Regions from separate parts of the Yersinia massiliensis genome, predicted to be linked through region 2. Evidence: riboswitches for the same ligand, from Rfam matches in the RefSeq annotation. Region 2 holds a riboswitch; the other holds the start of a gene.

Region 1 (16,011 bases), 1.7 Mb from region 2:
ATTTTGGTAGATAAAAATGACTAACCCATTACTGACCTATGCCCGTGAAACACTGGAAATTGAGCTCACTGAAGCACAACGTCTGTTATCTCGCTTAGATGATAATTTTGTCCGTGCCTGTGAGCTATTGCTGGCGTGTACCGGTAAAGCTATCGTCTCCGGTATCGGCAAATCCGGTCATATTGGCAAAAAAATTGCCGCTTCATTGGCCAGTACCGGCACTCCCTCATTTTTCGTTCACCCCGCCGAAGCATTACACGGCGATTTAGGCATGATTGGTCCGCAAGATGTGCTGATTTTTATCTCCTATTCTGGCCGAGCTAAAGAGTTAGATTTGATTCTGCCGCTGCTGGCTGACAGCCACATTCCGGTGATCGCTATTACCGGCGGTAAAGCCTCGCCATTAGCGTTAAATGCTGCCTGCGTATTGGATATTAGCGTTGAGCACGAAGCCTGCCCGATGGGATTAGCCCCAACCTCCAGTGCGGTCAATACCCTGATGATGGGGGATGCACTGGCGATGGCATTAATGCGTTATCGTGGCTTTAACGCGGAAGATTTTGCGCGCTCGCACCCAGGCGGCAGCTTGGGTGCACGCTTACTCAACCGCGTCCATCATTTGATGCGAACTGGCGATCGCCTGCCAAGTGTTAATGAAACCGACAGCGTAATGGAAGCTATGTTGGAGTTGAGCCGTACTGGGTTGGGACTTGTGGCAGTGTGCGATGATAACCAGCGAGTGGTCGGGGTGTTCACCGATGGTGACTTACGCCGCTGGCTAGTAAAGGGTGGTACCTTGCAACAACCGTTAGCTGGTGCCATTACTCGGCCCGGTTTCCGATTACCTGAGCAATGGCGTGCCGGTGAGGCTCTGGAAGCCCTGCATCAGCATCATATCAGTGCTGCGCCAGTGGTTAATCTGGAAGGAAAACTGGTCGGTGCGATTAATCTGCATGATTTACATCAGGCAGGCATCAGCTGATACCTACCCTTTTCAAGATGCAGAGGGACAGCATTTGTTTGCTATTTATCTGCAGTTAGCTATTCACCTGCATCTTGGAGCCTATTCTCGCCAAATCAGCGCCAATTAGGGTCTTGCTGTAACTGATTCTTCAGCATGGCCTGAATCACCTCATCAGGGTGGCCCAGCCATTGGTAGGTCGCAAACTGGCTGGGGTTGTCCATCGCTTGCGGTTTGTTGTCCACCGTGATTCGCATTCCCCAAGCTTGCCAGACTTGCTTTTTATTCTGGCTAAATGCTACCCACATAAAATTGTTGCTGCAGTCATGAGGTTTGCAAATTCTACCGACCTTATACGGCTTCCCTTCCCAATGGATGATCTCATATGGCCCTGATGTCCCGATGCCTTTGCGCGCCCATGCTGGGAGGTTTTTCTGGCTCTTGGTCATTTTCTGCCAGCTATTCTTATAAACAGGCTGCTGCAACAGATCTGCCGTCGTCGGCAGCGGTTTAACCGGGGCTGGCGTAGGTGAAGTCACGGCGGATGGCGCGGAGACATCAGGTGGAGTGGAAACAGCAGGTGTTGCACTGACTGGCTGCGCGAAGGCCCAGGAATGGACACTGAGTATCGCCGCAGCAACAAGACAATGGCGGGTTTTACGACCTTTCATTATCGAAATCCTTATGATCTGATTATCTACTCGTCAGGGTATTGAATGCTCGCCCTGTGTTACTGATTTGCAGGTGTAGAGTGTGTTTGCCTGTCTATGACCACCAATGGAGGGAAAAGTTGATCCATAGCACGAATTTTCATCCTAATTCCAGTTATACCATAATCTGTATGACAGCTTGAGTTAAGCTATGAACCAGATGATTATTAGAAGGCCGCACCATGCTAACCTATGAGTTACCCGAAGCACCCAAGAAGCTCTATTACTCTGCTGCGGATGCCCATCCACTGAGCAAACTTGAGAGCGATAAAATCATCCAGATGGTCCTCGATCTGGATATCGCCAACTCAGACAATGAGCACTACATTTCTGGTTGGATGGGGCTAAACAACGTGGTGGTGGTGCGAAATTATCAGAATAAGCGCGGTACCTCCAACGGTTTTCTGGTGAATAAAAGTGACCGATACCGGTTGAGTATTCAATCGATTGAGTTTCGCATTCCTAAAGTGGTGCTGTGGATGAGTTTTCGCCGCAAGCCACGCACCATGGAGCTGATTACCTACGAAACATTGGGCGATGAACCCAGCGGTATGCAGCAATACCGTAATATCCTCGATGAAGCACTGCGCGAACAATTAGATGCTGATTGGCGTGATCTGAATGATTATCTCGGGGCTGCTTGTTGGCAGCTAGAAAACGGTGCACCGCTTTGGCGGCAAGCGCAGCAAGAAATAACCTCAGATGCCATTAGCCAGCTAGCTTCAGCCAAAATTTTCCGCACTAAATCTTTGCAGGCTGATGGGGATTATGCTGGTTTTTGGGCTGGTGAGTATTTCTTGGCTGTTAGGCAACCCACCGCCACAAATCCGTTCCCTGCAATACAGATTTCTTGGCGTGAAGATGAAAAAGACATCGGCAGTTATCAGTTTGATCAGATAAACGATGAAGCAGGGAATGCAAAATTCTTACTGTGTATCCGCCCGCGTAAAGGTGCAGACAGTTACCTGCTAAATCGTTTTGATGCACATCATCTACAACGCGCCATCGCGATGTTTGCGATGATGCAGCGCTATTTATTAGCGTGATCCATTGGCTGCCACCGGATAGGCAGCCAGCGAATAAGTCCCGATGAGCTGACTCAAGTCAGTGATTCGGGCGCGTGAGTGCAGCTAACAACCCTACGGCTTCAAAACAAAATTATCCCCAAAGTCATTGGAGCCGCAGGTAGGCAGCCAGCGAATAAGTCCCGATGAGCTGACTCAAGTCAGTGATTCGGGCGCGTGAGTGCAGCTAACAACCCTGCGGCTTCAAAACAAAATTATCCCCAAAGTCATTGGAGCCGCAGGTAGGCAGCCAGCGAATAAGTCCCGATGAGCTGACTCAAGTCAGTGATTCGGGCGCGTGAGTGCAGCTAACAACCCTGCGGCTTCAAGGACGAAGGGGATCACCACCACTCATGAAAATGGTGAACCGGCCCCACCCCACTCCCCACCTCTAGAGAATCAGCCTGCTCCAATGCCCCTTGCAGATAACTTTTGGCTGCTTCGACAGTTTCAGCCCAATTCCCATACCGTGGCCGTAATGCGGCGAGCGCGGCTGATAAGGTGCAACCTGTGCCGTGAGTGTGCCGAGTGTTGATTCTACGGCTGACAAAACGCTGTTCACCTTGTGCGGTAAATAGCCAATCTGGGCTATCTTCGCCACATAGATGCCCCCCTTTCATTAATACGCTTTGGCAGCCCAACGCTAATAATGCCCGCCCTTGTTCACGCATCTGTTGTTCATCGCTTGCTGGCTGGCAGTTCAGTAACGCCGCGGCTTCTGGCAAGTTAGGCGTAATCAAGTCAACCTGTGGCAGCAATTGCTCGCGCAGTGCGGCCACCGCGTCGGAGGCCAGTAACGGATCACCACTCTTCGCCACCATGACGGTATCTAATACGACAAACGCAATTGGATATCGGCGTAACTGCGCAGCAACGATGTCGACGATTTCAGCATTGGCTAACATGCCGATTTTGGCGCTATCAATGCGGACATCGTTCAGTACAGAATCCAACTGAGCCGCGACAAATGCCGGTTCGATAGGATAGACCGATTGCACACCAGTGGTATTTTGCGCCACCAACGCGGTGATAACACTGGTGCCATACGCTTGCAATGCCGAGAAGGTTTTTAGGTCAGCTTGAATACCCGCGCCGCCACTGGGGTCTGTTCCAGCAATGGTCAGTGCATTAATGCGCGTCATGAATATGTCTCCATACTCAAGCTGATCGACGACGGGTTAATAGCGATAAGTGAAACAAAAGCGGCAGGTTGGACGTTCATATTCCTCCTAACCGGCGGTCAAGAAGGCGGAACCTTTTGGTACCGTGACTTCCCTACGCTGGCATTATCCAGATCAGGTTATACGGGTATTTCTCAGCCAAGCCACTTTTGCGGCAGGCACCCCGAGTCAAATAAAATCAAATAGTTGCGATTAACGTTCCGTTAATCCCTGCTCAGGATAATGCCAGCGGGAAGTCCAACAAACAAGCTCTAAAGTCTGTACGAGTCCCACAATGTGCCCCAGTTTGTATCCCAAGTGATTAATTAAGCGGGGCAGAACAGATGCCAAAAAGCCGCGGCTTTTTTAGCATGCCTCTCTCGACAGTCACCCGCTTCAATTTAGGACTCTTCGGAATAACGATTACCGCTCATGGGCACCTCTCTTTTAAGTCATCTTAAATAACGCTGAGGTATAAGTTAAACCCTTGGCGATTTAGCTCAGGGCTTTTGAAGAAACTATTGAGTAATGGCAAATAGCATTCCCATTGCACCAATAAAAATAAGTACAATGCCTAAAATCAGTTTACCTCTGGTGGCCGAATTAATAACTTTACATAAAAAACATCGTCTCACCTTCCTATCCATAATAATTTCGCTCATTGTTAGCGCCTCAACTTTCCGATATCTAAAACCTGATATGAATTTAATATCAATTGTTTTCAAAAGAAAGAAACATAGTCTTAACCAAACTTAATTAAGAGTTAATCTTTTGTTTTAATTGATTAAATCAACATTCATCAGTGTGTAAAATCCAACTGGAATTCTGTTCCTAACACGCCATCACTCCAGTGACTTGTTTGTTTATCTATAAATTAGAATATTTTTAATACTGTAGATTAAATATAATAATATATGTTCACTAGAGTTATTCGACGATCAGTTAAAGATAATATCGGCAGTTGCAGAGGCGGTAACGTTACCAACAGGTAATGTGTCGCCACCGGAACATAGTCGCCAAATGAGTTCATTTGAGAAAGTTTCGCTAGATTCACCCGCATTGATTGAACCTAATTTTAATGGTTCGCCATTAAACTTCAGACCTTGCGTGAGATTACATGTTCCAGCGCCTGTCACTCCCGTTATTTCACCTGTGATATACCCTCCTCCCTCATTGAGAGATAAACGGGTTGCTTCACTGCCATAAAGCCCTGAATTAGCCTGAAATTTTATATTAATATTAGCAGCAGGATTCGCGCTATTTTGGGTGCATCCCACCTCCAGATTATCCTTCACTAGTTCTAGTTCAGCCCCAAAAGTCGAATTATGTTCTACTTCGCCAAAGTTGATCGACTTATTAATACTGATCGAGCATTGCCGTGTGGAAACTTTAACCTGATGGCCAGTAAGAATACTATCCTTCGTAGCACTCGATAATGCACTGCTACTAAAATACATCTCAGGAATGGGGTATATTCCATCTTGCTGGGTCCCATCGGTGATAATGACCCAATGGCCCGTTATTGTTCCATTGCGGACGCTATATTCCTCGAAAAAAGGTGATGCCGGGACTCCCCGAGGTGATAAACACCAGGCAGAATTTGGCGGCGTTGCCGCTGCATTTCCAGATCCTGAGATTATCCCCTGAACGCCCGAATTGCCAAAAGTTCCACTCATGGTTTCTGATGAGCCACTATTTAACTTATAAGTCATAGTGAAAGATGCCTGCGGTACCAAAAAAATTCCTTGAGCAATCTTATACCCTTGTACTCCACCAACATCACTTAGGGCGGTGTTATTAACGCAACCCGTGGTTTCAGGAATTCCCGCGCCCGTGATGGCAACAAGACCGTAATTTGGATTGAGCATAATATAGTAGCCATCAAAACTGGCGGAAATACTCTGATTAAAGGCTGGACCTGCCCATTGTTGGCTACCACTACCAATTTCAATGATAGTTGCCTGTAATGGCATAATAACGCCCAATGACAGCAGACAAAGCCCTATTCGTAACCGCGTAAAACCCGTGGTACTTATTTTATCTGTCACTGTGTTTACCCCTCTATTGGGTGAATTCTCGGTGCTCAACATGTTAAACCTCACAACGTAATGGCAAATGACGTATCGGATTAGCCGCTGATGGGGCAGGGGTGTTCGCCAAACTGAACGATACATTGCATTGCTGGCTAGTATCCCCTCCCCACTTCACTTTTAGACGACCACTTTCTGGTAGCCCGCTGAGATAGACCTGCCCAGCATCTCCAACAATGCTGGTATTCGGCTCTTCACCCGCGCTCCCTTCAACGGAAACCACGGCACCAAAAGGTATTAATCCGCCGCTTTTACTCAAAGTAACCAATACTTGATAACCGACACGTGTTGCAAAGTTAGCCTTAACCACTGCACCTTTAGTTGGGTAGAGATTTTGGCTTGACTGCGTTATGTCAACCCCCTCAGGTAGGGTTGCCGGATCCAGGCTAATATTATTACGCTGATAGTTTGAGAGATAAGGCACAACCGCATAACCACGACTGTCCACCTGATTATTGCCGCTCATCACCTTACTTCCTCTGGCGCCTGGCGCACTGACTAATGCAACGGTATCGCCCAAAGGTTGGCTCAATGTGACCCCGTCGGCATGTGCCACCACCCCGCCGCTAGCATTCATATTCACCGCGCGATAGCCACTACCATAGCTATATCCCATATTCGCCATGCCCTTGCTGCCACGGTAACCGGTATTCACAGACCCCATGTCACTGCTGCCGTCGTTAGACCAGCCTTGTGTCACATTGTAAGAAAGACGGTCATCCATCGATGTTCCGTTAATACCCGCCTGATTCTGAACACTACCTTGGTTGTTATTTGTCATCTGATAACTGGCGAAGCTACGGTTAGCCAGTGATGAGCCACTCAACAAACTTAATGGAACTTGAACGTTCATGGATAACTGCCTGTTTTCCGGCCAGCTATTGTCCCCTTTAATGCGGTCAATACTGTAATTCATGCCGTAAGTCACCCCGTGATAGCTGTTGCTATAGCCCGCAGTAAGGTTGTTATTGACCTTACCGTTGTCCCAATAGTTATCCCGCATCCCAGAGACATATAGCGACCCGAAGTCCCCCATATTCTGAGACAAACGTAACTGGTAACTATTGCGCTTACGGTCTTGTGACCAAGGCAACTGATCGTCGCGTAATTGGTAGCCATTGTTGTTAACATCGGAAAAACTGTAATAATTACGGGTCGAGTAGCGCATAGTCGCGACATCAATTGATGTGCCGGTACTGGCAATATTTTTGGCATAGCGCAACCGATATGACTCCCCTTTTTGCCGCTCATCCACGTCCTTCAGCTTAGCGTTCGACTGAGTGACATCCGCAGACAATGCACCAAAGTTCCCTAAAGACAACCCGCTCCCCACCACGCTTGAGAAGTAATCATCTGCAACCAGTCCACCACCGTACAGCGTGAGATTATAGGGCAGGCCATAAACCAGCGTGCCGAGTCCAAAGGTTGACTCCTGAGAACCCACAGTGGTACTGCCATTGTATTTCCCACTGGTCAGCTCATACTTAAATGCTCCAGGACGTAACATTACCGGCAGTGTTGAATAGGCGACAGTCTGGGTGCGAACGGAGCCATCAGCTTCCGTTATCGTTACTGTCAAATCACCTGAAGAACCACTCTGCCCCAAGTCATTTAGCGTAAACGGGCCTGGTGCAACATAGGTTTGATACACAATGTTGCCATTCTGCCTCACGGTTACCCTCGCATTACTTTGTGCAACACCAGAGATAACCGGAGCAAAACCACGCAGATTGTTAGGCAGCATCTCTTCGGTTGAGTTAAGTTTGACGCCACGGAACGGAATGCTGTCAAAAACATCCCCACCACTGCTACTTTCACCTGCCAATATTTCAGAATGCCAGGGCTGGATATCCCGCTGCAGATAGCTATTGATAAACTGGGTGTCCTGCGTACTTTCACCTGCACGATTATCGCCATTCGTCGTATTCCGGCTATGGGTAATCAGGCTGCGTAAACGCCAAGCATCAAAGTTCAATCCCGCCCGTAAGTTGGCAAAGAGGCTTGTTTGCTCTGATGTTCCCAACTCTGATTGGGAAGAACGCCGGCTGCGGCTGCCGTTCAAGTTATAATTCAGCAAAAATGCCGGAATCCCTTGATTCCACAACGAGGGGTCAACCTGATTGCTACTATTTGGCTGCATTGCGACTTGAGGGATACTGATATCCAGCCGCAACTTGGCCAGCGATAATTGCACCTGCGCATGAGGAATCAGGGCGGGCAAATCCTCCACTGGCTTATCCAGTGGTAAATTTGAGAATGTCGGCAGTGCACTGGTATTCACGCCTAACTCATTCAGTAACGCAGGCGTGAGAAGTGGCTCAACCTTATTCCGAGAACCTTTTTGGAAAGTAATTGTTTGCTCACCGTGCTCAATCTGATTAACAAATATCGTCACCAGATAAGCCCCTTCAGGCACCTGATCGGCAGCCTCAAACTGAGTCAAATCCACTTTTTCAGACTGCTCTTGATCAAGCATTAGCAGCCCGGCATCAAAATAATCCCGGCCCCAAGCAGGCAGAACAGACGTAAGTAATATCGCACCCGTCAATATGGGTGAGATTTTTATCCCATTAACGTGCCGTTTCATAATATTTAGCTCAATCTGGTTTATCTGTTTTGCCAATACACAAAATTGGAATTAAAAACATATGATTAACCAGCAGTTAAAATAAGTTTGTCGGTAAACTGGATATCAATATCGAGATGAGCCAGTAAGTGATTTTTGTTGTTGTAACGGCGTATTCCATGCTGACTCATCAAGCAATTGCCACTCAACTGGCCCCTTTGTACCCGCAGGCAAGTTATAGCGTTGCTGTCCTTTTGGTGGAACCATCAGACGCATAGCCGCATTATCAAACAAATAGTTACCCACTTTTAACCGAGAAAATGTCAACCAAAACGGCGTTGGGTTTTCAGCAACCAGCGTATTACCTTCCAGATGGAAGCGTAGTTGTGAGGCAGCACCTGCCACCCCACTGTCCGGCAGACTGGAGGGGCGGTAAAAGAGTTTAAGATTACTGACAACAGCTAACGTTAATTGACCGCCGTTTTGCGCCATATTCGCAGGTGTCGATGGGATAGCCTTGGTAGCAATATAAAATACTGACTCCCTATCCTGTGCTAACTCCCCTCCGGTACGCCGAATACGCAAGGTCAAATCACTATTAGGCTCTAGTCGTTGCAGCGGCGGAGTGACAATAAAGGGCATCGGAGTAACGGCTTTGCCCTGCGGTGCAACGCCGCCAGTTTGAGGATCCATATTCCGAATCCAAGATTGCATTAAAAAAGGCTGATCACTTTTGTTATAGACGGTTAATGCAACACCCTGACTGGCATTTTCCGGGTAAATAACCCGCATCACATAAAAGGAAATACCCTTAAGTTCAGCCTGATTTGCGCTCACCGATAAACTATTGAGCATCAGTAAGCTCCCTATCATTATTAATGACAGGCGAGTCCAGAAAATTTTCATTTACTCTCCAGGAATTATGGCGGTAAATATTCGCATTTCGACGAGAGGATCCCGTAATCGGTAATCACTCGCCAGTCAGCCATTACCAATGGTGAAATAGCTGGATAAACTTGATTACTATGAGGAGCAATCATTGCTGGGTGCTTCTCGAAACTAACGGCGCGATGATTAATATTCAATTGCCCCAGCGTTAAATAATAAGGTGTAGGATTTTCTACACGGATACCCTCAGCGACTTGGGTAAATTGTAATTTGCAATAAGCGTCTTCCGGGGTCATATTCAACCCATCGGGGCGATAGAACAGCTTAATCAAAAAACGAACTCCCATTGATAGCTGAGCCTGCTCTGTTAACTCAGAGGCTTGAGCAGGAATCGCCAGAACAGATAAATAAAATACCGATTCATTTTGCTGCGATAATGTTCCTTCATTCTGGCGTATAATACGCAGCAAATTACGGCTATTAGGCTCCAGCCGAAATAATGGTGGTGTCACGATAAAAGGTGCTGCTTGCTTATTATCTGGATCCAGTTGAACCAGAGACTGAATTAAATAAGTTTTATCGCCATCATTTTTAACCAGAACAGTGCGCGCCTGATCAGTTTCATTAAATACGACCCGCGTTTGTCCAAGGCTTATTCCGCCATCAGCAGCAAAAACGAAATTTCCCCAGAAGCCAAGGAGTAAGCAACTAATCAGTTGCAGGCCTCGGAAACGAAAGGCTCGAATCATAATGCGCTCTTAATCGTAAAGAAAATTGAAGGTAACTCGAGCAATGAGCTTACCGGCGGTTGGGTTACAGCCCCCCGAATCAATACAGGATACCCCAGCGGAAAATGCCATAGCGGCTCCTGTGGCTGGCGGAACTATTCCTTGAAATTGGAGCTTGTCACCATGGCTAACGGTATTCATGTTTTGAGTTAGCAGCACACCAACCCCTTGAGCGTCTGAATCAGCGTCACGAAACAGCCATTTACCATCATTACCATCACCCTTCCCAGTGACCTGGATAACAGGTTTTTGGCTACTAGGTGCTGTCCCGCTGCAATTTTGTACTTCCAGAGAGAAAGTATTGGATTCAGCCACGGTTCCCGATAACAACGAGCTTGTCTGGACACTCCCCAAATGCAAAACCTCTTGATCTAGCTTAATTTCGCAAGTTCCAGGGACAATGGTGGCACGGAAATCCACTGTTTCAGCAGCTTGTACCGGCAGAGCGACTATACCGATGAAAAGGCTCGCAGAACCCGCATTACGGCACCACTTTAGTAAAGGCATCGATACCTCCAAGATCGTTGATCACCCGCCAGCGGATCTCCCCTTGTTTAACTTTGGTCGGGAAGATATGGCTACTGAAAGGGGCAATCATACTGGCTTCGGGGCGTGCCAAAGATAGCGCCTCTCCGGCAAAACTGATGCCAGCAAAATTAATAAAATAGGGTGAGGCGTTATAAACCTGTAATCCCTCTTTCACTCGGGTAATTTGTAGGTTCTTATGGGCATTGGCGACTGTCGGGGCTAATCCAGCAGGGCGATAAAATAGCTTGATGACGTTCGCAACGCCCAGTTTTACTTCACCACCAACGCTTTGTTGCTGATCTTCTCCTGTTCCTGCAACACTACTGGGTATAGCCCGAGCATTAATATAGAAAACCGATTCACGATCACTGGGCAAAGCCCCGCCTTTAGCAGAAATCCGAATTTGGTTGCTACTATTTGGTTCGAGTCGAAATAAAGGAGGAGTAACCAAAAAAGGGGCAACTCCTTTCCCATCAATAGAAGTGCTGACAGTGGTCTGTACCAAATAAGGAGCATCTGGTTGCGTATTGCGCAAGGTCAGTGAAACACTCGATGCACCCTGTGGGTAAATTAGCCGAGTGGCACTAATACCAAATCCGCCAGCCTGAACGGTTTGACTGGCAGTCAAACCAACAAATATTAAAGACAGTGTGCGAAATAAAAATTTCATTACTCAAACTCCTCTTGCCTGATGGCAGGGAGTTATCATCGCCTGCCATCAGAAATGGTTAGTTATAAACGAAGCTAAATGTAATTGGCGCACTAATCTTTGTATTTTCGATGGCCGATATATTAGTGGTAGCCAACGCGGCACTTAAGGAAATCGATTTTTCAAAATCTCCAGGTGCCGGCGTACTACCCGCAGTCCCAACAAGAATAGAGTCTCCACTTTGTAGGATGGTGCCTTCATGTTTGACCATGACACCAACACTAGAGCTATTATCGCTGTTAAAGATATTGTTACTGCCACCGCTCAGTGTTGAACCCGAAATACGCAAGCTCGCAGTATCATCCTCCGCCGACGGTTTCCCACAATTCATCAGTCTCACATCAAAATTTTGTGCCGTCGTATCAATAAAAGTATCAGCGGCAGTGAAAACGGCTGCTGTGTGGTTATTCAAATTCAATCGGTCAGTGACCGAGACATCACAGGTTGCAGTTACGATGCTAGCCTCTATTGTTATCATGGCATTACGACCAGATTCTGCGGCAAAAGCCGTTCCAGTCGAAGCCAACAATAACAATGCGGCAGGTGATAAAGTTAAAAGTGTTGTACGCATGTATTTATTCCTCTAGTGACACGTTGATTAGGGATTTGAGTATGTTCTAGAGAAAGCTAACCATTTAGTGATTTAGTCTAATTAAGGTGGAGTTAAGACTCTTCAGGTTTATCTTCAATAAAAATAAACTTGTAATTTGTTGATTTTAAATATATTTAACTTCACTCTTAAATGTATTGTTTAATACAGACAATACAGAATATCAGTCCGAATATGTTTGAAACATGACAGTTAAATCCATCAATTGGGGTTATATGCTGAAGTCAGTTACCTGAGATAGCCCAGCTTTGTGACTGCTATCTTTTCAGGTTCCCTAACCCAAATAGACAGCATAAAGGCAATTAACAGATAATGGAGCTTGCACATGACGATCTCCTCCAAGGGACATAATCTGTATGAAGGAATGAATGATTCGCGTTGACGGGTTACTTACAGGAGGCTGAGCAGCAATAATATCCTCAGTATGTTAATAGACCACTATTTCTAAAAGGATAACTCTAGCGATCTCCTAAAACCTTAGAGCAGTACACATAGGGCATGGTTTTAGTCGAAATATAATAACTTCCGTTACGATTTTTAGTGAAGAAAGCAGCCATCGGATGATCATCAACTAAATAAAACTTCGATAGCATCAGCTCTGAAAATAAAGATTCATTCACATTATTAGTTTCTGTCACCCAATTTCTTTTCGATATTAGTAACAAATCATCATTAATTGCTGTTACATCAAAAAAGGTTCTACGACTTATCGTGCCTATCTTCTCATTATTTTTATAAACAACGCCATCAATATAGACAATTCCATTATTATTATTCATAGAAAATTCGACCATAAGTTTTGTCATTAGACCCAGTTCTTTTCTATGAATGGTCAGATTCGCATTACAATTAATTACATCACTTTTACAATATCTAACCTTTAGCAGTAAAAATGAAACAAAATAGACAAACACGATAGACATAATTATTTTAAATATGAAATAAGTTTTATTCACAAGAGCAATGTCGTTCATCAAAAAAACCTTATCATTTTAATTTATTTGTTTTTATGGACACTTAAAAATAGTTATTCTTATTTTTTTCAATCCAAAGATATAGCCCTTGATTATTAATAACATTTATCTTTTTCATAACATTTCGCTTATGAGTGCTAATGGTTTTCTCACTTAGATTCAGTAAAATAGAAGCAGTCTTAGTGGTAATACCATTATAAAAAAATTCGCAAATTTTTATTTGAGTTGACGTTAATTTAATAACTCCACGATTATTACAGATAACATCATGCCCGTGGCCATGCTTTAGCATATTAGCGATTGTAGATTCAACTTTATGGCTTAATTGATTAACACTGTCATCTCTAAAAATAACCACTTCCGAAGTAAGTTCTCTTGCCATATGTTTTTTATCTCTAATTTCAAGAGTAACGCTGACATTCTCACAAAAGGATATAGCGATAAAGCTATCATCAGTTTCATTGCCAAGACTCGTAGTCTTAACCAATAAACAATTTTTAAGATGGCTCTTAAATAAATGATACAGCCCATACGAGAAAAAATTATTGTGATCAGATATAGTTATTATGCAGCGCATAAAAATGTACTCTTTATTTGAATTAAAAAATCAGAGCAGCAATTAAAACATAAGCTATAAAATAATATAAATCATAAGGTCTTAATTAAAATTTATTAATGAAATCATGCAGAGAACCCCATACCAAAGCGTCACAGACTAAAAATAACACATTGAAATATATGAAAATTATTTGATTTTATTACATGGAAGTTTCACTACAACTGTAGGTGAAAGGTGGGCTTTAGTTGAGCAGAATCTAGCCCAGTTAAGACTTAATTAAGACTTGGTTAATATTCAGAATAATGAATATCACCTTTAAAATAAGCAATAACGATATAGGGTATAATAAAAATGCTTAAACATCTCTAATTAAAATAGTCAAGAACATGCTGACATTTAAGCAATACACCCAATAAATTAATCCTTATTACATAGAAAACTCGCCACATTATTAGACTCAATAATATAATTATTATTGTTAATCCTATAAATAGAAATCAAGAGATTACTCCCTACTTGGGACATAAAACTAGGTAGCATCTGCTCAAGGTCAGTTCGGCTCACTTCGTCTGAAAGACTGATCTCAATGCCAGTAAAAGTCAGAACCGTTTTATTATCAATATCAGAGATATTAAATAGTGTCTTCCTAGTTAATTGATAGGGTATATTATTATTAGTAACAACTCCATTTATTATCATATAGCCATTTTTGCTATATAGATTTATTTCAACATTAGACTTGATGTTAAAATTTTTACTATACGTATAATGTACACCATGGCAATTTAGTTTTTTATTGTTATTGTCCACTAAAAAATAAGCATAGGCAATAGCGGAAACAATCATGATGACTGATATAAAAATCAGTAATATGTATTTAGTATTTAATTTCATTAAAACCACCATGATTGACGAATATTTCAGTTCTACAATTATTCTTCTTACTATAATTAACTTCAAACTGACAAGAAATGACTGATATTGTAGGATGTCTTATTGTATAGTTTAAGTAAATATAAGGGTAAGTATTACACTCTAATGATTGACCACTTAGGAACGTGTTAATTTTCTCCTGACTTTCCAAGTTATGCAAATCAGTGCTGGTGAATATACTGCACCCATCAATTTTTGATAAAAATGTGAAGTTTTTAGGGTAGTCGATTATACGCTTAGGAATACTTTTATGGATAAAATAAAGTACAGCACTAAATAAAATCAAAACAGATGCGGATAGCAATACTATATTATATCTGTTTTTGGTTACTATTTTCTTATCTTGTTGCTGAGGGGCAATATTCTCGACAATAATTTCATCATCTTCAGGGGTTGGGTCAATCTCAACTTCGCATTCTGCAACTTTAGTGACTGTAAAGATAAACCCTTTTCCTCTTACAGTCGTGATAGTTTCACCAGACAACCCGATATCCTGCAATGCTTTACGTAATAATGAAATGTTTTGATACAGAGTATTCGGTGTGACATTCACACCATTATCACCCCAAGCAATTAAATACAAATCACTTTGCGATATTATCACACCAACTCTATTAACAAACGCCTCTAGTAATTGTGCTGTTGGCACGTTGAGTTTAATGCGAGCACCACCCAAAGAGGATAAGAGGGTACCACTTTCTGGGTAAAATGAAATATTATCATTTATAGTATAACATTTACTCATGCCAATTATTTCCAATGATACGTATCAAAAATTTATTATAGATAGCCAGCAATAATAATCAATAAAAGAGAACATTGCGACGGCAAATCTACCAAGGGTTAATTTTGTAGATATTCCATAATAGCCTTCCTCTTTTTTCGAGAACGTAATTTGCTTTTTCCGGCCGTGAAGATCAATGATGCATTCATACAACCGCAAAGCAGGACCGCTAACAGGCTGTGTCTTAGAGGTATAATCGAACCATGAGCATTAAGATTCGTCAGTATCAGGAAAGTGACCGCCCTTTTCTGCGTACCTTATATCTGGCATCGCGGCAAGAAGCTTTTAGTTGGCTGGATGGTGAGCAGTTTCGTTTGGAAGATTTTGACCGTTCTACGCTAGGTGAAACAATTTTGGTCGCCATTGACGGTGATCGGCACGTGGGTTTCGCTTCAATTTTTATGCAGGAGAGTTTTCTGCATAACCTCTTTGTGGATCCGCAAACTCAGCATCTCGGGGCAGGCAAAGCCCTATTACAAGCAGCACAAGCGTTATTTACCAGCCACGGTTCACTCAAATGTCTGGCAAAAAACCAGCGAGCGTTGGCGTTTTATCAAAAACAGGGGTGGGTGGCAATTGCTACTGGCAGGAGCAACGACGGCGACTACGTTTTAATGCATTGGCATAATGAAAAGCTCTAATAAGCTCAAGGGGGCTCCTCTAACAAATTTCCTGCGGATACCAATT
Region 2 (16,011 bases):
CCAACAACATTCTGTCACCAGCGAACGGCGAGCCAATCATCGTTCCTTCACAGGACGTTGTATTGGGTCTGTATTACATGACCCGTGACTGTGTTAACGCCAAAGGCGAAGGCATGGTTCTGACTGGCCCGAAAGAAGCTGAGCGTATTTACCGCGCTGGCCTAGCATCTTTGCATGCACGGGTAAAAGTCCGTATTACTGAAGAAATCCGTAATATCGAAGGCGAAAGTACAACACGCACCAGCATTATCGATACGACTATCGGCCGTGCCATTTTGTGGATGATTGTCCCGAAAGGCCTGCCTTACTCTATCGTTAACCAACCGTTGGGTAAAAAAGCCATTTCTAAGATGCTGAACACCTGTTACCGCATCTTGGGCTTGAAACCAACCGTTATCTTTGCTGACCAGATCATGTACACCGGTTTTGCTTACGCAGCACGCTCAGGCGCCTCTGTAGGTATCGATGACATGGTTATCCCAGATGCGAAAGCAGGGATCATCGAAGAAGCTGAAACCGAAGTTGCCGAGATTCAGGAACAGTTCCAATCCGGTCTGGTGACTGCGGGTGAACGTTATAACAAAGTGATCGATATCTGGGCTGCGGCTAACGAACGTGTTGCTAAAGCGATGATGGATAACTTGTCTGTCGAAGACGTCGTCAACAGTAAAGGCGAAGTTGAGCAGCAGGTTTCCTTCAACAGCATCTTTATGATGGCCGACTCCGGTGCGCGTGGTTCTGCAGCACAGATTCGTCAGCTAGCTGGGATGCGTGGCCTGATGGCTAAACCAGATGGCTCGATCATTGAAACGCCAATCACCGCGAACTTCCGTGAAGGGTTGAACGTACTTCAGTACTTCATCTCAACGCACGGTGCTCGTAAAGGTTTGGCGGATACCGCATTGAAGACTGCGAACTCCGGTTACCTGACTCGTCGTTTGGTTGACGTGGCACAGGATCTGGTTGTGACTGAAGATGACTGTGGTACTCATAACGGTATCGTTATGACACCAGTTATCGAAGGTGGTGATGTTAAAGAGCCACTGCGCGATCGCGTTCTGGGTCGTGTGACCGCTGAAGAAGTTATCAAGCCGGGTACGGCTGATATTCTGGTTCCGCGTAACACCCTGTTGGATGAAAAATGGTGTGATCTGTTAGAAGATAACTCCGTCGACAGCGTCAAAGTTCGTTCAGTTGTAAGCTGTGAAACCGATTTCGGTGTGTGTGCTAACTGCTATGGTCGCGACCTGGCACGTGGTCACATCATCAACAAAGGTGAAGCAGTGGGTGTTATTGCAGCACAGTCCATCGGTGAGCCAGGTACACAGCTTACGATGCGTACGTTCCACATCGGTGGTGCGGCATCTCGTGCGGCAGCAGAATCCAGCATTCAGGTTAAGAACAAAGGCACGCTGAAACTGAGCAACGTCAAGTTCGTGACCAATGCAGCAGGCAAGCTGGTTATTACTTCTCGTAATACTGAGCTGAAGCTGATCGACGAATTCGGTCGGACTAAAGAAAGCTACAAAGTGCCTTATGGTGCCGTAATGGGCAAAGGCGATGGTGCAGAAGTTCAGGGCGGCGAAACCGTTGCTAACTGGGATCCGCACATCATGCCAGTTGTGACCGAAGTGAGTGGCTTCATTCGCTTTGCGGACATGGTTGACGGCCAGACCATTACTCGCCAGACCGACGAACTGACTGGTTTGTCTTCTCTGGTGGTTCTGGATTCAGCAGAGCGTACCGGTAGCGGTAAAGACCTGCGTCCAGCACTGAAAATTGTTGATGCCAAAGGCAACGACGTATTGATCCCAGGTACTGATATGCCTGCTCAATACTTCCTGCCAGGTAAAGCGATTGTACAGTTGGAAGACGGCATTCAGATCGGCGCAGGTGATACCTTGGCGCGTATTCCGCAAGAATCAAGCGGTACCAAGGATATTACCGGTGGTCTGCCACGTGTTGCTGACTTGTTCGAAGCACGTCGTCCGAAAGAGCCTGCAATCCTGGCTGAAATCAGCGGGATCATCTCGTTCGGTAAAGAGACCAAAGGCAAGCGTCGTTTGGTGATCTCACCGTTGGATGGTAGCGATGCATACGAAGAGATGATTCCGAAATGGCGTCAGCTCAACGTGTTCGAAGGTGAAATTGTAGAACGCGGTGACGTGGTCTCCGACGGCCCAGAATCTCCACATGACATTCTGCGTCTTCGTGGTGTTCACGCGGTTACCCGTTACATCACCAACGAAGTGCAGGAAGTTTACCGTCTGCAAGGCGTTAAGATTAACGATAAACACATCGAAGTTATCGTTCGTCAGATGTTGCGTAAAGGCACCATCGTTGACGCTGGTGGCACCGACTTCCTGGAAGGCGAGCAGGCAGAAATGTCTCGCGTTAAAATCGCTAACCGTCAGCTGGCAGCAGAAGGCAAAATTGAGGCTACGTTCACACGTGACCTGCTGGGTATCACCAAGGCATCCTTGGCGACCGAGTCCTTTATCTCTGCAGCGTCGTTCCAGGAAACCACGCGCGTTCTTACTGAAGCGGCAGTTGCCGGTAAACGTGATGAACTGCGCGGCCTGAAAGAGAACGTTATCGTGGGCCGTCTGATTCCAGCCGGTACCGGTTACGCATATCATCAGGATCGTGCGCGCCGTAAAGCGCTGGGTGAAGTGCCTGTTGTTCCGCAAGTTAGCGCGGATGAAGCAACAGCTAACTTGGCTGAATTGCTTAACGCTGGTTTCGGTAACAGCAAAGACTAATCTCTTTGTTTGTCACCAAGCTAAAAACCGCTCCTTTGGGAGCGGTTTTTTTTTACCGTTTTTCAGTGGGCTGAGTCTCGACTACTGAATTGCTCGACCTAAATGACGATCCCAATCTTTCCAAACAGGTTGTAACCCTGCTTGCGTCAATGCTTGGGCGACTTGCTGCGGAGAGCGATTATCATGGGGAGCGAACTGTTCCAGTTCAGGATGATCGTCAGCATATCCCCCTGGTTGAGTCTTCGATCCTGCACTGACATTATTGATTGCCACGGGAATGACATTGTCGCGGAAGAAGGGGGATTCCCGAGTCGAGAGTGACAATTCCACATCCGGTGCAAACAGACGAAATGCGCAAATCAGTTGCAGTAGCTGCGGCTCACTCATCAGTGATGCTGGCTCAATGCCACCAGCGCAGGGCCGTAACCGTGGGAAAGAGATCGAATAGCGGCTCTGCCAATAGGTTTTTTGCAGATAAAACAGATGTTCTGCCAGCATATAGCAATCCGTTCGCCAACTGTTCGATAGCCCGATCAACGCGCCTAATCCTATCTTATCGATTCCTGCCCGACCTAAGCGGTCAGGGGTCGCCAACCGCCAATGGAAATCTTGCTTATGGCCCCGTAAATGATGCTGCTGATAAGTGGCTGGGTGATAGGTTTCCTGATAAACCATCACGCCATCCAATCCCAGCGTTTTTAATTCTGCATATTCCGCTTCTGCTAGCGGCTGCACTTCCATCATTAACGAACTGAAACGACGACGAATCGCAGGTAAGTGGCGTCGGAAATAGTCCATGCCCACTTTCGCTTGGTGCTCACCGGTGACCAACAGTAGATGTTCGAAACCCAATGCTTTGATAGCTTCACATTCACGGATGATCTCAGCTTCATCCAGTGTTTTACGCTTGATGCGATTGCTCATGGAGAAGCCGCAATAAGTACAATCATTCGCACAGAGATTGGAAAGGTACAGCGGGACATAAAACCCGACAGTATTGCCGAAACGTTGGCGGGTGAGCTGCTGAGCTTTTTGCGCCATCGGCTCCAGATAGGCCAGTGCTGCGGGTGAAATCAGCGCCATCAGATCTTCTCGGTCGGGCTTGGTGCTATTTAACGCCCGTTCGACGTCACGCGCGGTTTTCGCATTGATGCGCAGAGAGATATCGTCCCAATCCAATTGCTGCCAATGAGAACTAAAATCTTCAGGCATGATGATTCTCCTCTAGCTGGCTGAGGAAACCGGTCAGTGGGCTGGTGGCTGTCGCCTGATGTTGTGATTGCCCCAATCCAGCTTGGCGCGCCAGCTCGCCAGATTCTACTGCTAACCGGAAGGCATGGGCCATTTGTACCGGTGAACGTGCAACAGCAATCGCAGTATTCACGAGTACGGCATCTGCTCCCAGTTCTATCGCTTCAACGGCATGACTAGGCGCGCCAATACCTGCATCGACCACCACTGGCACTTTCGTTTGCTCAATAATGATTTGTAGAAAGTCGCGGGTGCGTAAGCCTAAATTTGAACCTATCGGCGCCCCTAGCGGCATCACAGCGGCACAGCCTACCTCCTCCAGCCGTTTACATAATACCGGGTCCGCGCCACAGTAAGGCAACACCACAAAACCGTCTTTCACCAATATTTCAGCGGCTTTCAGAGTTTCTATCGGATCGGGTAGCAGGTACTTCACATCGGGGTGGATCTCGAGTTTCACCCAGTGAGTCCCGAGGGCTTCGCGTGCTAAACGTGCGGCAAACACCGCTTCTTCAGCGGTTTTCGCCCCAGAAGTATTGGGTAGTAAGCGCACACCTAATTGACGCAAGGGGGCCAAAATAGCATCGTTGCCTGATTTCAAGTCAACTCGCTTCATCGCCATGGTAATTAACTGTGAACCTGAAGCCTGTAGTGCTTCGAGCATCAGTGCAGGCGACGAAAATTTTCCCGTGCCGGTAAACAATCTTGAGGTAAATGTGGTATCAGCAATTTTCAACATATCAGCCCCCTGCAATGGCTTGAAACAGCAAAATGTCATCCCCATCCTGTAATAGGTGGTAGTCCCAACTATCACGGGGAATAATGGTTTGATTGATGGCGAGCGCACTGCCAGGCTGGTTGTAACCCAACTGAGTTAATAGCCCATTTACCGTCAACGCGTTATCTAGCTCGATCAATTCATCATTCAGTGAGATTTTCACGTTCTGCCTCCGCAAGCCGGGCAATGGTTGGCTTTGCTGAGTTGTAACGTGCTCCAGCTTTGCTGTTTGCCATCGAATAGCCGCAATTTGCCACTGAGTGCCGAGGGCAGCCCTGCCAGCATTTTGATGGCTTCCAATGCCTGCAATGTTCCGATAACACCCACGACTGGCCCTAACACGCCGGCGGTACGGCAGTTACGCTGCTGTGTTTCTTTGCTGGGATATAAGCAGGCATAGCAACCGTGGGCGTAAGGGGGTTCTATAATGAGCAATTGGCCGCTGAATCCAACGGCACTGCCACTGATCAAGGGTTTGCCTGCTTGGACGCAGGCGGCATTGACCTGATGACGGGTTTCCATGTTGTCGCAACAATCGAGTACCAAATCTGCCGCCGCGACAGCTTCGGTTAAGGTATTGCCCGCCAAACGTTGTTCGAGGGTGATGGCTTCTATCTGCGGGTTTAGACCTTGCAACTGGCGCTGTGCCAATTTGGCTTTGCTTTGGCCAATATCAGCCGTGCGGTAAAGGACCTGACGCTGTAAGTTACTTATTTCCAAGGCATCATCATCGGCTAACCACAACTTTCCTACGCCAGCCGCCGCTAAATAGAGCGCAGCAGGTGAACCAAGCCCCCCGAGACCCACAATCAATACGCTGGCTTGTTTCAGTTTTTGCTGCCCGTCGGGGCCGATATCCTCCAGCAACAGTTGGCGGCTGTAGCGTAGAAAATCTCTATCACTCAATGCGTTATCATGCATAAGCTATCTCCTTACCTTCGACCAGTCGCAATAACTGTGCTGTGGCATGCTGCCAATCTGCGGCTTGAGTGATGGCACTGACCACCGCAACGCTCCCCACACCGCTGGCGACAACGTCAGGCACGCGCTCCAAACTGATGCCACCAATGGCAACCGTAGGGTAATCAGGTGTATTGATCACTTGCCGCGTTAATGCGGCTATACCTTGCGGAGAAGAGGGCATCTGCTTGGTTTGGGTAGGGAAAATATGGCCGAGAGCAATATAAGAAGGGCGTAACTCACGGGCCAGCGCCAGTTCCTGTTCATCGTGGGTGGAGACACCAAGGCGTAATCCGGCCTGCTGAATAGCGGCTAAATCGGCAATCTCAAGATCCTCTTGCCCGAGGTGAACCCCATATGCGCCGTGCTTAATGGCGAGCCGCCAGTAATCATTGATAAATAATCGTGCGTTATAGCGTTTACCCAACTCAATGGCAGCGGCAATATCCTGCTCCACCTGCTTATCATCTAAATCTTTGATGCGCAGTTGGATAGTCGTCACGCCACTGGCGAGTAATCGAGTGATCCAGACCAAGGAATCCACCACTGGATACAACCCTAGACGGTGCTCAGTTGCGGCAAAAGGAGCATCAAGCTTGTTCATCGTTAACCTCTGTCTGCCGGATACTCGCGCTGTGATACAACTCGCTGCCACGAGAGCGGAACTCAGCTGACATCTTTTCCATGCCAGATTGCTGAATCTGGATAGGTTGAGCTTGGGTTTCCTGTGTAGCCCGTTCTTGATTAGCGGCCTGTTCTTGCCTAGCCGCTTGTTCTTGCGTAGCAGCATAGTCGCGTACTTCTTGCGAGATTTTCATTGAGCAGAATTTTGGGCCGCACATTGAGCAGAAATGGGCCACTTTACCGGACTCTTGCGGCAAGGTTTCATCGTGATAAGCGCGTGCAGTTTCAGGATCGAGAGCCAGATTAAATTGATCTTCCCAGCGGAATTCAAAACGGGCTTTGGACATGGCGTTATCGCGGATCTGCGCGCCAGGATGCCCTTTGGCCAGATCGGCGGCATGAGCGGCTATTTTGTAAGTGATGAGTCCCTGTTTTACATCGTCTTTATTCGGCAGACCAAGATGCTCTTTCGGTGTGACATAACACAACATGGCACAACCAAACCAACCGATCATGGCCGCACCAATACCTGAGGTGAAGTGATCGTAACCCGGTGCGATATCCGTCGTGAGCGGGCCTAAGGTATAAAAAGGCGCTTCGTGACAGTGCTCAAGCTCTTCAGTCATATTGCGACGGATCATTTGCATGGGAACATGACCCGGCCCTTCGATCATCACCTGAACATCGTATTCCCACGCGATCTTGGTCAATTCACCCAAGGTATGCAATTCGGCGAACTGGGCTTCGTCATTGGCATCTTGAATAGAACCTGGACGTAAGCCATCACCCAGTGATAATGAAACGTCGTAGGCTGCGCAAATTTGGCAGATTTCACGGAAATGCTGATACAGGAAGTTTTCCTGATGATGGGAAAGGCACCATTTCGCCATAATGGAACCACCGCGAGAAACGATGCCGGTCAAACGTTTTGCGGTCATCGGCACATAACGCAGTAACACACCGGCGTGGATGGTAAAATAGTCCACCCCTTGTTCCGCCTGCTCTAGCAAAGTATCGCGGAACATTTCCCACGTTAAATTCTCGGCAACACCATTCACTTTTTCTAATGCCTGATAGATAGGCACGGTGCCGATGGGGACTGGGCTATTACGTAGAATCCATTCACGGGTTTCATGAATATAGCGGCCCGTAGACAAATCCATCACGGTATCGGCCCCCCAGCGCGTTGACCAAACCAATTTCTCCACCTCTTCTTCGATGGAGGAGGTCACGGCCGAGTTACCGATATTGGCGTTCACTTTGACCAAGAAGTTTCGACCAATAATCATGGGTTCGGCTTCTGGGTGATTAATATTGGCGGGGATGATGGCGCGGCCTGCGGCAACTTCTTGGCGCACGAATTCTGCTGTGATGTTATCCGGCAAGTTGGCCCCAAAATTTTGCCCAGGATGCTGGTGGCGCAGGACTTCCCCGCGAATCCTTTCACGCCCCATATTTTCGCGAATAGCGATAAACTCCATTTCTGGTGTGGCAATACCCGCCCGAGCGTAATGAAGTTGGGTAACGCATTTGCCATCGATGGCTTTTTGCGGACGTGGTAGGTGCTCAAAGCGCAAATGATCTAGACCTTCATCAGCCAAGCGCTGTTGAGTAAAGCCTGAACTGACCGTGCTCAGTGCTTCGGTATCTTGACGATCCGCTATCCAGCTAGCACGCAATTTGGGCAGGCCGGCGTGGACATCGAGCTTAGCGAGCGGGTCGCCATAGGGGCCAGAGGTGTCGTAAACCGGGATAGCTTCATTGTCTTCGTAGCGAGGATCATCTTTGCCGCCGCCGATCAACGTTGGGCTAAGCTGGATCTCGCGCATGGGAACCTGAATATCAGGTCGCGAGCCTTGTAAATAGATTCGTTGAGAGTTGGGGAAGGTCACTCCTTGCAAAGTATCAATAAATTGCTGAGCTTCTTCACGCTGTACTTTACGCGGACGTGACGGGTTTTTAACGGTGGATGACATTGTATTTTTAGACATAGCAAATTCCTACCAGTGTGGTGTAGAGGGAAAATTGCTTGTCTGGAGCTTGGCGGGAGTAACGATGTTGGCCAGTAACCGGTAGCCACCTGTGAAGGGAGAATGCCGGGTCTGTAGCGATAAATTACTCTTGTTCCCTTCGCGGGTACTAACCCGATCAGGTTCCGCGGATCCCGAATTAACGGTCTCAGCCTGCGTCTGCTTTTAAAAACCTACGCTAGGCACTCCGACAAGAGCTTTGAGTATATGAGGTTATTTTAAAACTACAATAGTCGATCCAAATCTATTCGGTTAATTCGCTCGGCTCTCTTTATTTTCCGGTTGAGCCGCTTGCCAAGACTCTGCAGCCCATTTAATCAGTTGATCTTCTAGCTGGAAGCGAGCGTCGAGGGCTTCACCGATATCGGATAATGCCTGCTGAAACTCGGTGCAGCTATCATCATCGATCTCAATGTTTGAGTAGCGATCATGGAAAGACATGATCGTTTGAGTGTTGTTTTTTAATGCGGGATAGACTTTGGTGGTCAGCGCCATTCTCGGGCTAGACTCGCCTTCTACTTGCTTGATAATTCTGTCGTAGATGTGAAAATGACCCGAAGAAAGATAATCCACCAAATTATGGCAAAAGTTCTCCAGCGCTTTTTCATTTAGCGGGGTATGCTTTTCTTTTTGTGGCTTAATACCGATCACTGTGCAATATGAAACTAAGAGTTCTTTACGCGCATGAAGCCATTGATCTATTAATTCGTTACTGCCGCCAACGCGTTGAGTCAGGCTTTCCAGTCGATTTAGCATGAACGACTCCGTGATGTAATAATGAGTTACAAAAAAGTAACAAGCCAGTTTCTAGATTGCCAGTGAAGTCGAGGTTGTGCAACAACGATATGGAACTACAACTTACAGGTAAAGAAAGTGGCTGGTGGATTGTCAGCCATGAAAACAGATTATGGTTACCGAAAGGTGAACTGCCTAAAGGGAATGCAGCCAATTGGTTGCTACAGGGAGCAACCGCTAGACAGATTGGTGAATGGCAAGGGGAGGCTGTTTGGCTGATCCGCCAGAATATGCCCACTGAGATGGGGTCAGTACGCCAATTGCTGGATATCGATCGCGGATTGTTCCAATTGGCTGGCCGAGGTGTGCAGTTGGCAGAGTTTTATCGCTCTCACCGCTATTGCGGTTATTGCGGCCATCAAATGCATGCCAGCCGCACCGAATGGGCTTGCTTGTGTAATCACTGCCGAGAACGTTATTACCCGCAAATCGCCCCTTGTGTGATTGTTGCCATCCGTCGCGGTGATGAAATCTTATTGGCACAGCATGTACGGCATCGTGGCGGTATCAATACCGTGTTAGCGGGTTTTGTGGAAGTCGGTGAGACACTCGAGCAAGCGGTGTCGCGCGAAGTGTTAGAAGAAAGCAATATCCACATAAAGAATCTGCGCTATGTGACCTCACAGCCTTGGCCGTTCCCACACTCGCTCATGATGGCGTTTATGGCGGAGTACGACAGCGGTGAATTGCGGCATGATCCGAAAGAACTGCTGAATGCGGGTTGGTATCGTTACGATCAATTACCGCTACTGCCACCGCCAGGCACCGTGGCTCGCAGGTTGATTGAGGATACGGTCGCCTTGTGCCGCCGCGAGCAGGAAAGCTGAATCCGGCATGCTACAATGCCGCTCAATAAAAGGCTGTCGCTAAATAAGAGACTGTCGCTCAATAAAAAATCGCTGCTAAATGATTGATGGCCGCTAGATGACTAAGGGAGCACCACCATGAATGAATTGAAAAACGATCGCTATCTGCGGGCTTTACTGCGCCAGCCGGTAGATGTGACGCCAGTATGGATGATGCGCCAAGCAGGCCGCTATTTGCCAGAATATAAAGCTACCCGTGCTGTGGCGGGGGATTTTATGTCGCTGTGCAAAAATGCCGAGTTAGCCTGTGAAGTGACAATGCAGCCATTGCGTCGTTATCCTCTGGATGCAGCGATTCTGTTTTCAGACATTCTGACCATCCCTGACGCCATGGGGCTAGGGCTCTATTTTGAAGCTGGCGAAGGCCCTCGCTTCCAATCCCCTATTACCTGCCGTGCTGATGTTGAAAAGTTGCCGATCCCCGATCCGGAACAAGAATTGGGCTATGTCATGAATGCGGTGCGAACGATTCGCCGTGAGTTGGCAGGGCAAGTGCCACTGATTGGTTTCTCCGGTAGCCCATGGACACTGGCAACCTATATGGTTGAGGGGGGCAGTAGTAAAGCCTTCACCAAATTGAAAAAAATGATGTACGCGGAACCGCAAACATTGCATCTGTTGCTAGATAAAGTGGCTGATAGCGTCATTTTGTATCTCAATGCCCAAATCAAAGCCGGTGCGCAGTCTGTGATGATCTTTGATACTTGGGGTGGGGTATTGACGGGGCGTGATTATCTTGAATTCTCATTGTGTTACATGCATAAAATCGTCGATGGCCTGATCCGCGAAAATGAGGGTCGCCGTGTGCCAGTGACGTTGTTTACGAAAGGTGGAGGACAGTGGCTTGAAGCGATGGCGGCCACGGGTTGTGATGCGCTGGGCCTCGATTGGACGACCGACCTCGCCGATGCCCGTCATCGTGTCGGTGACAAAGTTGCGCTGCAAGGCAACATGGACCCTTCAATTTTGTATGCACCACCGGCACGGATTGAACAAGAAGTCAGCACTATTCTAGCCAGTTATGGGCAAGGAGAAGGGCATGTCTTTAACTTGGGTCACGGTATCCATCAGGATGTGCCGCCAGAGCATGCGGGTGCCTTTGTGAATGCGGTGCATGCATTATCACGGCCTTATCACCAATAAATGGCTTGGATAGGTTACCCGCTATGATTGACACCAAAGCGCTACGGGCTGAGCAACAACAACGGGCATCTGAAGTGATACTGCAAGATGCCCCTGTGCTGGATAATCTCGTTCACCAGCCTGTGCGTTTTATTGCGGGTGCTGATGTCGGTTTTGAGCAGCAGGGAGAAATCACCCGTGCTGCTATCGCGATTTTGCGTTATCCCTCACTTGAGCTGGTGGAATATCAGGTTGCTCGTGTTGCAACTTCACTGCCGTATATCCCCGGTTTACTCTCTTTTCGTGAATATCCGGCATTATTAGCCGCTTGGGCGCAGCTCCAGCAACGACCTGATCTGGTGCTTGTCGATGGCCAAGGTATCGCGCATCCACGCCGCTTAGGGGTTGCCAGCCATTTTGGCTTGTTAGTTGATGTGCCCACTATCGGTGTCGCCAAAAGCCGTCTGTGCGGGCATTATCAGCCCTTGGATAGCGATAAAGGGGCATTACAACCGCTAATTGACGGTGAAGAGCAACTTGGCTGGGTATGGCGTAGCAAAACGCGCTGCAATCCTCTGTTTATTTCACCTGGGCATCGAGTCAGTGTTGAGAGCGCCTTAGTCTGGGTTCAGCGTTGCATGGCGAGTTACCGCTTGCCGGAACCGACCCGTTGGGCAGATGCTATCGCCTCAAACCGCCCGCAATTTCAACGTTGGGTGCGGAATCCTCCTGATTTGCTTGGCAAGAATAGGGATATGATTTAATTTCGGGTACACTGCCGCGCAGATAATGAATAATGAGAACTCATAATGATACGTAATCCGATTCATCTACGCCTCGAAAAGCTAGAAAGCTGGCAACACCTGACTTTCATGGCTTGTTTGTGCGAACGGATGTATCCCAACTATCAGCAATTCTGCTTAGAAACTGAATTCGGCGATCCGCTGATTTACCGGCGTATTCTGGACCTTATCTGGGAAACGTTGGTGGTAAAAGACGCTAAAGTCAATTTTGATAGCCAGTTGGAGAAGTTAGAAGAGGCAATTCCTTCTGCTGATGACTATGCTATCTACGGTGTTTATCCTGCTATCGATGCCTGTATTGCATTGAGTGAGGCTATTCATTCACGTTTGAGTGGTGAAACACTGGAACATGCCATCGCGATTAGCGAAACATCCATTCGTACTGTTGCCATGTTAGAAATGACATTGGCTGGCAAAGAAATGACCGACGAAGAACTGAAAATTTTGCCTGCTGTTGAAGAAGAATGGGATATCCAATGGGAGATTTTCCGTCTATTAGCTGACTGTGAAGAGCGAGACTTAGATCTGATCAAAGGGTTACGATCTGACCTACGGGAAGCGGCTGTTAGCAACATTGGCATAAATTTAACGCAATAAGGCAAGAAAACGTGATTTAACGCCTGATTTGTCACGTCTTAAGGCTTCACATCTGCCCCCTGTCTGTTCTACATTTGGGGGGCGAAAAAAAGTGGCTATCGGTGCGTGTATGCAGGAGAGTGCTGTCAGCTGGCATATCCGTCGCACTTGATGCTTTGCAAACGATAAACACACTGTAAGGATAACTTATGAATAAGACTCAACTGATTGACGTAATCGCGGACAAAGCGGACCTTTCTAAAGCTCAAGCTAAAGCGGCTTTGGAGTCCACATTGGCTGCCATTACCGAATCTCTGAAAGACGGTGATCCAGTACAATTGGTTGGTTTCGGTACTTTCAAAGTAAACCATCGTAATGAGCGCACTGGCCGCAACCCACAAACTGGTAAAGAAATCAAAATTGCTGCAGCTAATGTGCCAGCGTTTGTTTCTGGTAAAGCACTGAAAGATTCTGTTAAATCTTAATAGTGTGTCAGTGAAAATAGTAAGCAGGGGGGTGGCAAAGCCCCTTTTGTTTATGCAGCGGGTGCTGATGACCTTTGGCTTTGTCTTTGGTCTCAGTGCCTGTAGCAGTCATTCAGGTCCCCCCCAGTTCAGTGCCAGCGGATACATCGCCGATAGCGGTGTGGTACGTTTATGGCGACAAGATAATGCGCAGCAACAACCACTTGTGTTGATGAGCGTCTACAGCCCCTACTCAGGGGAGAATACCCGCGTGACTTTCTATGAATACCAAAATGGTATCTTGCGTGAAATTCGCCGCAACGATTTAGGCCGTAACCCGCAAAACATAGAACTTCGTTTCGATGAAGAAGGGCAAGTAAGCTTCATGCAGCGCCAGTTAGCAGAACGGCGTGAGCAACTCTCTGCCGATGAGATTGCGGTTTTTCAGCTAGAAGCGAAACGTATCCTTGAACTCAGTAGCGCACTACGCGCTGGGAACGTCAGATTAATTCAGGGGCGTTGGCAGGCAGGTATCGTCACGACCTGTGCTGGAAAAACAGTGCGGTTGAGTCTCGATGATAATTCGCAGGCCTGGCTGAGTAAACGAGGGAGCGATAGTGTACAGCCGCTGGGTGTCGCCTGGCTGGATTCACCGGAAGGCGAACAATTATTACTGGTTGCCAATCAGAATTTCTGCCACTGGGAACCGACTGCCGGTAGTTTGTGAATACTTTCGTGTATCGAACATCTCGATTGCAATGCCTATCAGTCACTTTGCTGCCAACACTCACTTTACTGCCGACACTGTACGACCAATAAATCGTCAATAGGGCACAGCGAACCGTGCCCATAGATGGAAAAGATTGTGTCGTTATTTACCGCGGGCAATGGCACGGTAGCCGATATCTTTACGACAGAAACTCCCCTCCCAGTGAATATCCGCCGCCAATTGATAAGCGCGTTGTTGTGCCTTCGCGACGGTTTCACCCAGTGCCGTGACGCACAATACACGCCCGCCGCTGGTGACGACTTGATTGTCGCCATTTAACTGGGTACCTGCATGGAAGACTTTCCCGTCAGTCACTTCCTGCTGCGGTAATCCGTAAATCACATCGCCTTGGCGGTAATCTGCCGGATACCCCCCCGCGGCAAGAACCACACCCAATGATGGGCGCTCGTCCCAATCGGAGGTTTTCTCATTGAGCTTGCCTTGTGCTCCAGCCAGACATAACTCAACAAGATCAGAGCGCATCCGCAACATGATAGGCTGTGTTTCAGGGTCGCCAAAGCGGCAGTTGAACTCGATAACTTTCGGTTGCCCGTCTGCTGAGATCATCAAGCCAGCATAAAGGAAGCCGGTATACACGTTACCTTCCGCTGCCATGCCGCGCACGGTAGGCCAAATAATTTGATCCATCACGCGCTGGTGGATTTCATCTGTGACCACTGGAGCTGGCGAGTAAGCACCCATCCCACCCGTATTGGGGCCGGTATCGCCATCACCGACACGTTTATGGTCCTGACTGGTCGCCATTGGGAGCACATTTTCGCCATCAACCATTACAATGAAGCTGGCTTCTTCGCCGTCGAGGAACTCTTCTACCACAATACGATGACCCGCATCGCCAAATGCATTCCCTGCCAGCATATCGTGAACGGCAGTTTCTGCCTCAGCCAACGTCATCGCAACAATTACACCCTTACCGGCGGCCAATCCATCAGCCTTAATCACGATAGGTGCACCAATTTTGCGAACATAAGCCAGTGCCGGTTCTACTTCAGTGAAGTTTTGGTAAAACGCGGTTGGAATCTGGTGGCGCGCCAAGAAGTCTTTGGTGAACGCTTTAGAGCCTTCCAACTGAGCCGCAGCTTGTGTCGGGCCAAAAATGGTCAAACCTGCGTTGCGGAATGCATCGACCACACCAATCACTAATGGTGCTTCTGGGCCAACAATGGTTAAGCCGATATCGTGGCTTTGCGCGAAGGCTAGCAAACCGGCAACATCGGTCGCGGCGATTGCCACATTCTCTAACTGAGGTTCCAGCGCCGTGCCAGCGTTGCCCGGTGCGACATAAATCTTATCCGCTAAAGGCGACTGTGCTGCTTTCCAGCCTAGTGCGTGTTCGCGCCCACCGTTACCAATAATCAAAATATTCATCGGGGTGACTCCGTTAAGCGGTTTAATTAATGACGGAAATGACGCATATCAGTAAAGATCATCGCGATACCGTGTTCATCGGCGGCGGCGATCACTTCGTCATCACGGATAGAACCACCAGGTTGGATCACACAAGTGATGCCAACGGCCGCGGCAGCATCAATACCATCACGGAATGGGAAGAAGGCATCAGATGCCATCGCTGAACCGGCAACTTGCAAGCCTTCGTCGGCAGCTTTGATACCTGCAATCTTGGCAGAATAAACGCGGCTCATCTGACCGGCACCTATTCCGATGGTCATATTGTCGCGGGCGTAAACGATCGCATTGGATTTAACGAATTTAGCGACTTTCCAGCAGAACAGTGCATCACGCAGTTCTTGTGCCGTTGGCTGACGCTGAGACACCACGCGAAGATCGGCTTCTGTCACCATACCTAAATCACGATCTTGTACCAGTAAACCGCCATTGACGCGTTTGAAGTCCAGACCGGCAGAACGTGTCTGCCACTGACCACAGATCAGTACGCGAACGTTTTGTTTAGCGGCTAGCACACTGAGGGCTTCAGCGCTGATGCTGGGTGCAATAATCACTTCGACAAACTGGCGGCTAATAATTGCCTGAGCTGTTGTAGCATCCAACTCACGGTTAAAGGCGATAATGCCACCGAAGGCAGATGTTGGATCAGTTTTGTACGCGCTTTCGTAAGCGCCGAGAATGGAGTCGCTAATCGCTACACCACAAGGGTTAGCGTGCTTGACGATCACACAGGCAGGTTCGCTGAACTCTTTTACGCACTCCAGTGCAGCATCGGTATCAGCA

The links. A riboswitch is a leader RNA that binds a small molecule or an ion and turns the genes downstream of it on or off. The one in region 2 is predicted to bind thiamine pyrophosphate.
Positions count from the first base shown of each region.
Region 1: another riboswitch for thiamine pyrophosphate. It lies ahead of thiD (bifunctional hydroxymethylpyrimidine kinase/phosphomethylpyrimidine kinase); the one in region 2 lies ahead of thiC (phosphomethylpyrimidine synthase ThiC).

Region 1 covers NZ_CP028487.1:1,265,489-1,281,499, reverse strand. Annotated here, with positions in the region: gene srlR (glucitol operon DNA-binding transcriptional repressor SrlR) at 1-24, shown strand, start outside; gene gutQ (arabinose-5-phosphate isomerase GutQ) at 17-982, shown strand; gene DA391_RS05885 (inhibitor of vertebrate lysozyme family protein) at 1,078-1,632, opposite strand; gene DA391_RS05880 (hypothetical protein) at 1,854-2,717, shown strand; gene thiD (bifunctional hydroxymethylpyrimidine kinase/phosphomethylpyrimidine kinase) at 3,077-3,877, opposite strand; TPP riboswitch at 3,991-4,092, opposite strand; gene DA391_RS05870 (adhesin) at 4,834-5,943, opposite strand; gene DA391_RS05865 (fimbria/pilus outer membrane usher protein) at 5,987-8,572, opposite strand; gene DA391_RS05860 (fimbrial biogenesis chaperone) at 8,678-9,457, opposite strand; gene DA391_RS05855 (fimbrial biogenesis chaperone) at 9,472-10,188, opposite strand; gene DA391_RS05850 (fimbrial protein) at 10,198-10,734, opposite strand; gene DA391_RS05845 (fimbrial biogenesis chaperone) at 10,709-11,425, opposite strand; gene DA391_RS05840 (fimbrial protein) at 11,484-12,035, opposite strand; gene DA391_RS05835 (hypothetical protein) at 12,533-13,048, opposite strand; gene DA391_RS05830 (helix-turn-helix transcriptional regulator) at 13,092-13,535, opposite strand; gene DA391_RS05825 (hypothetical protein) at 14,025-14,501, opposite strand; gene DA391_RS05820 (winged helix-turn-helix domain-containing protein) at 14,485-15,285, opposite strand; gene DA391_RS05815 (GNAT family N-acetyltransferase) at 15,528-15,965, shown strand.
Region 2 covers NZ_CP028487.1:4,575,977-4,591,987, reverse strand. Annotated here, with positions in the region: gene rpoC (DNA-directed RNA polymerase subunit beta') at 1-2,762, shown strand, start outside; gene thiH (2-iminoacetate synthase ThiH) at 2,844-3,974, opposite strand; gene DA391_RS21365 (thiazole synthase) at 3,967-4,752, opposite strand; gene thiS (sulfur carrier protein ThiS) at 4,754-4,954, opposite strand; gene DA391_RS21355 (HesA/MoeB/ThiF family protein) at 4,951-5,712, opposite strand; gene thiE (thiamine phosphate synthase) at 5,705-6,355, opposite strand; gene thiC (phosphomethylpyrimidine synthase ThiC) at 6,342-8,366, opposite strand; TPP riboswitch at 8,484-8,605, opposite strand; gene DA391_RS21340 (Rsd/AlgQ family anti-sigma factor) at 8,658-9,161, opposite strand; gene nudC (NAD(+) diphosphatase) at 9,251-10,027, shown strand; gene hemE (uroporphyrinogen decarboxylase) at 10,145-11,209, shown strand; gene nfi (deoxyribonuclease V) at 11,233-11,952, shown strand; gene DA391_RS21320 (YjaG family protein) at 11,998-12,588, shown strand; gene hupA (nucleoid-associated protein HU-alpha) at 12,777-13,052, shown strand; gene DA391_RS21310 (DUF1481 domain-containing protein) at 13,105-13,758, shown strand; gene purD (phosphoribosylamine--glycine ligase) at 13,903-15,189, opposite strand; gene purH (bifunctional phosphoribosylaminoimidazolecarboxamide formyltransferase/IMP cyclohydrolase) at 15,216-16,011, opposite strand, start outside.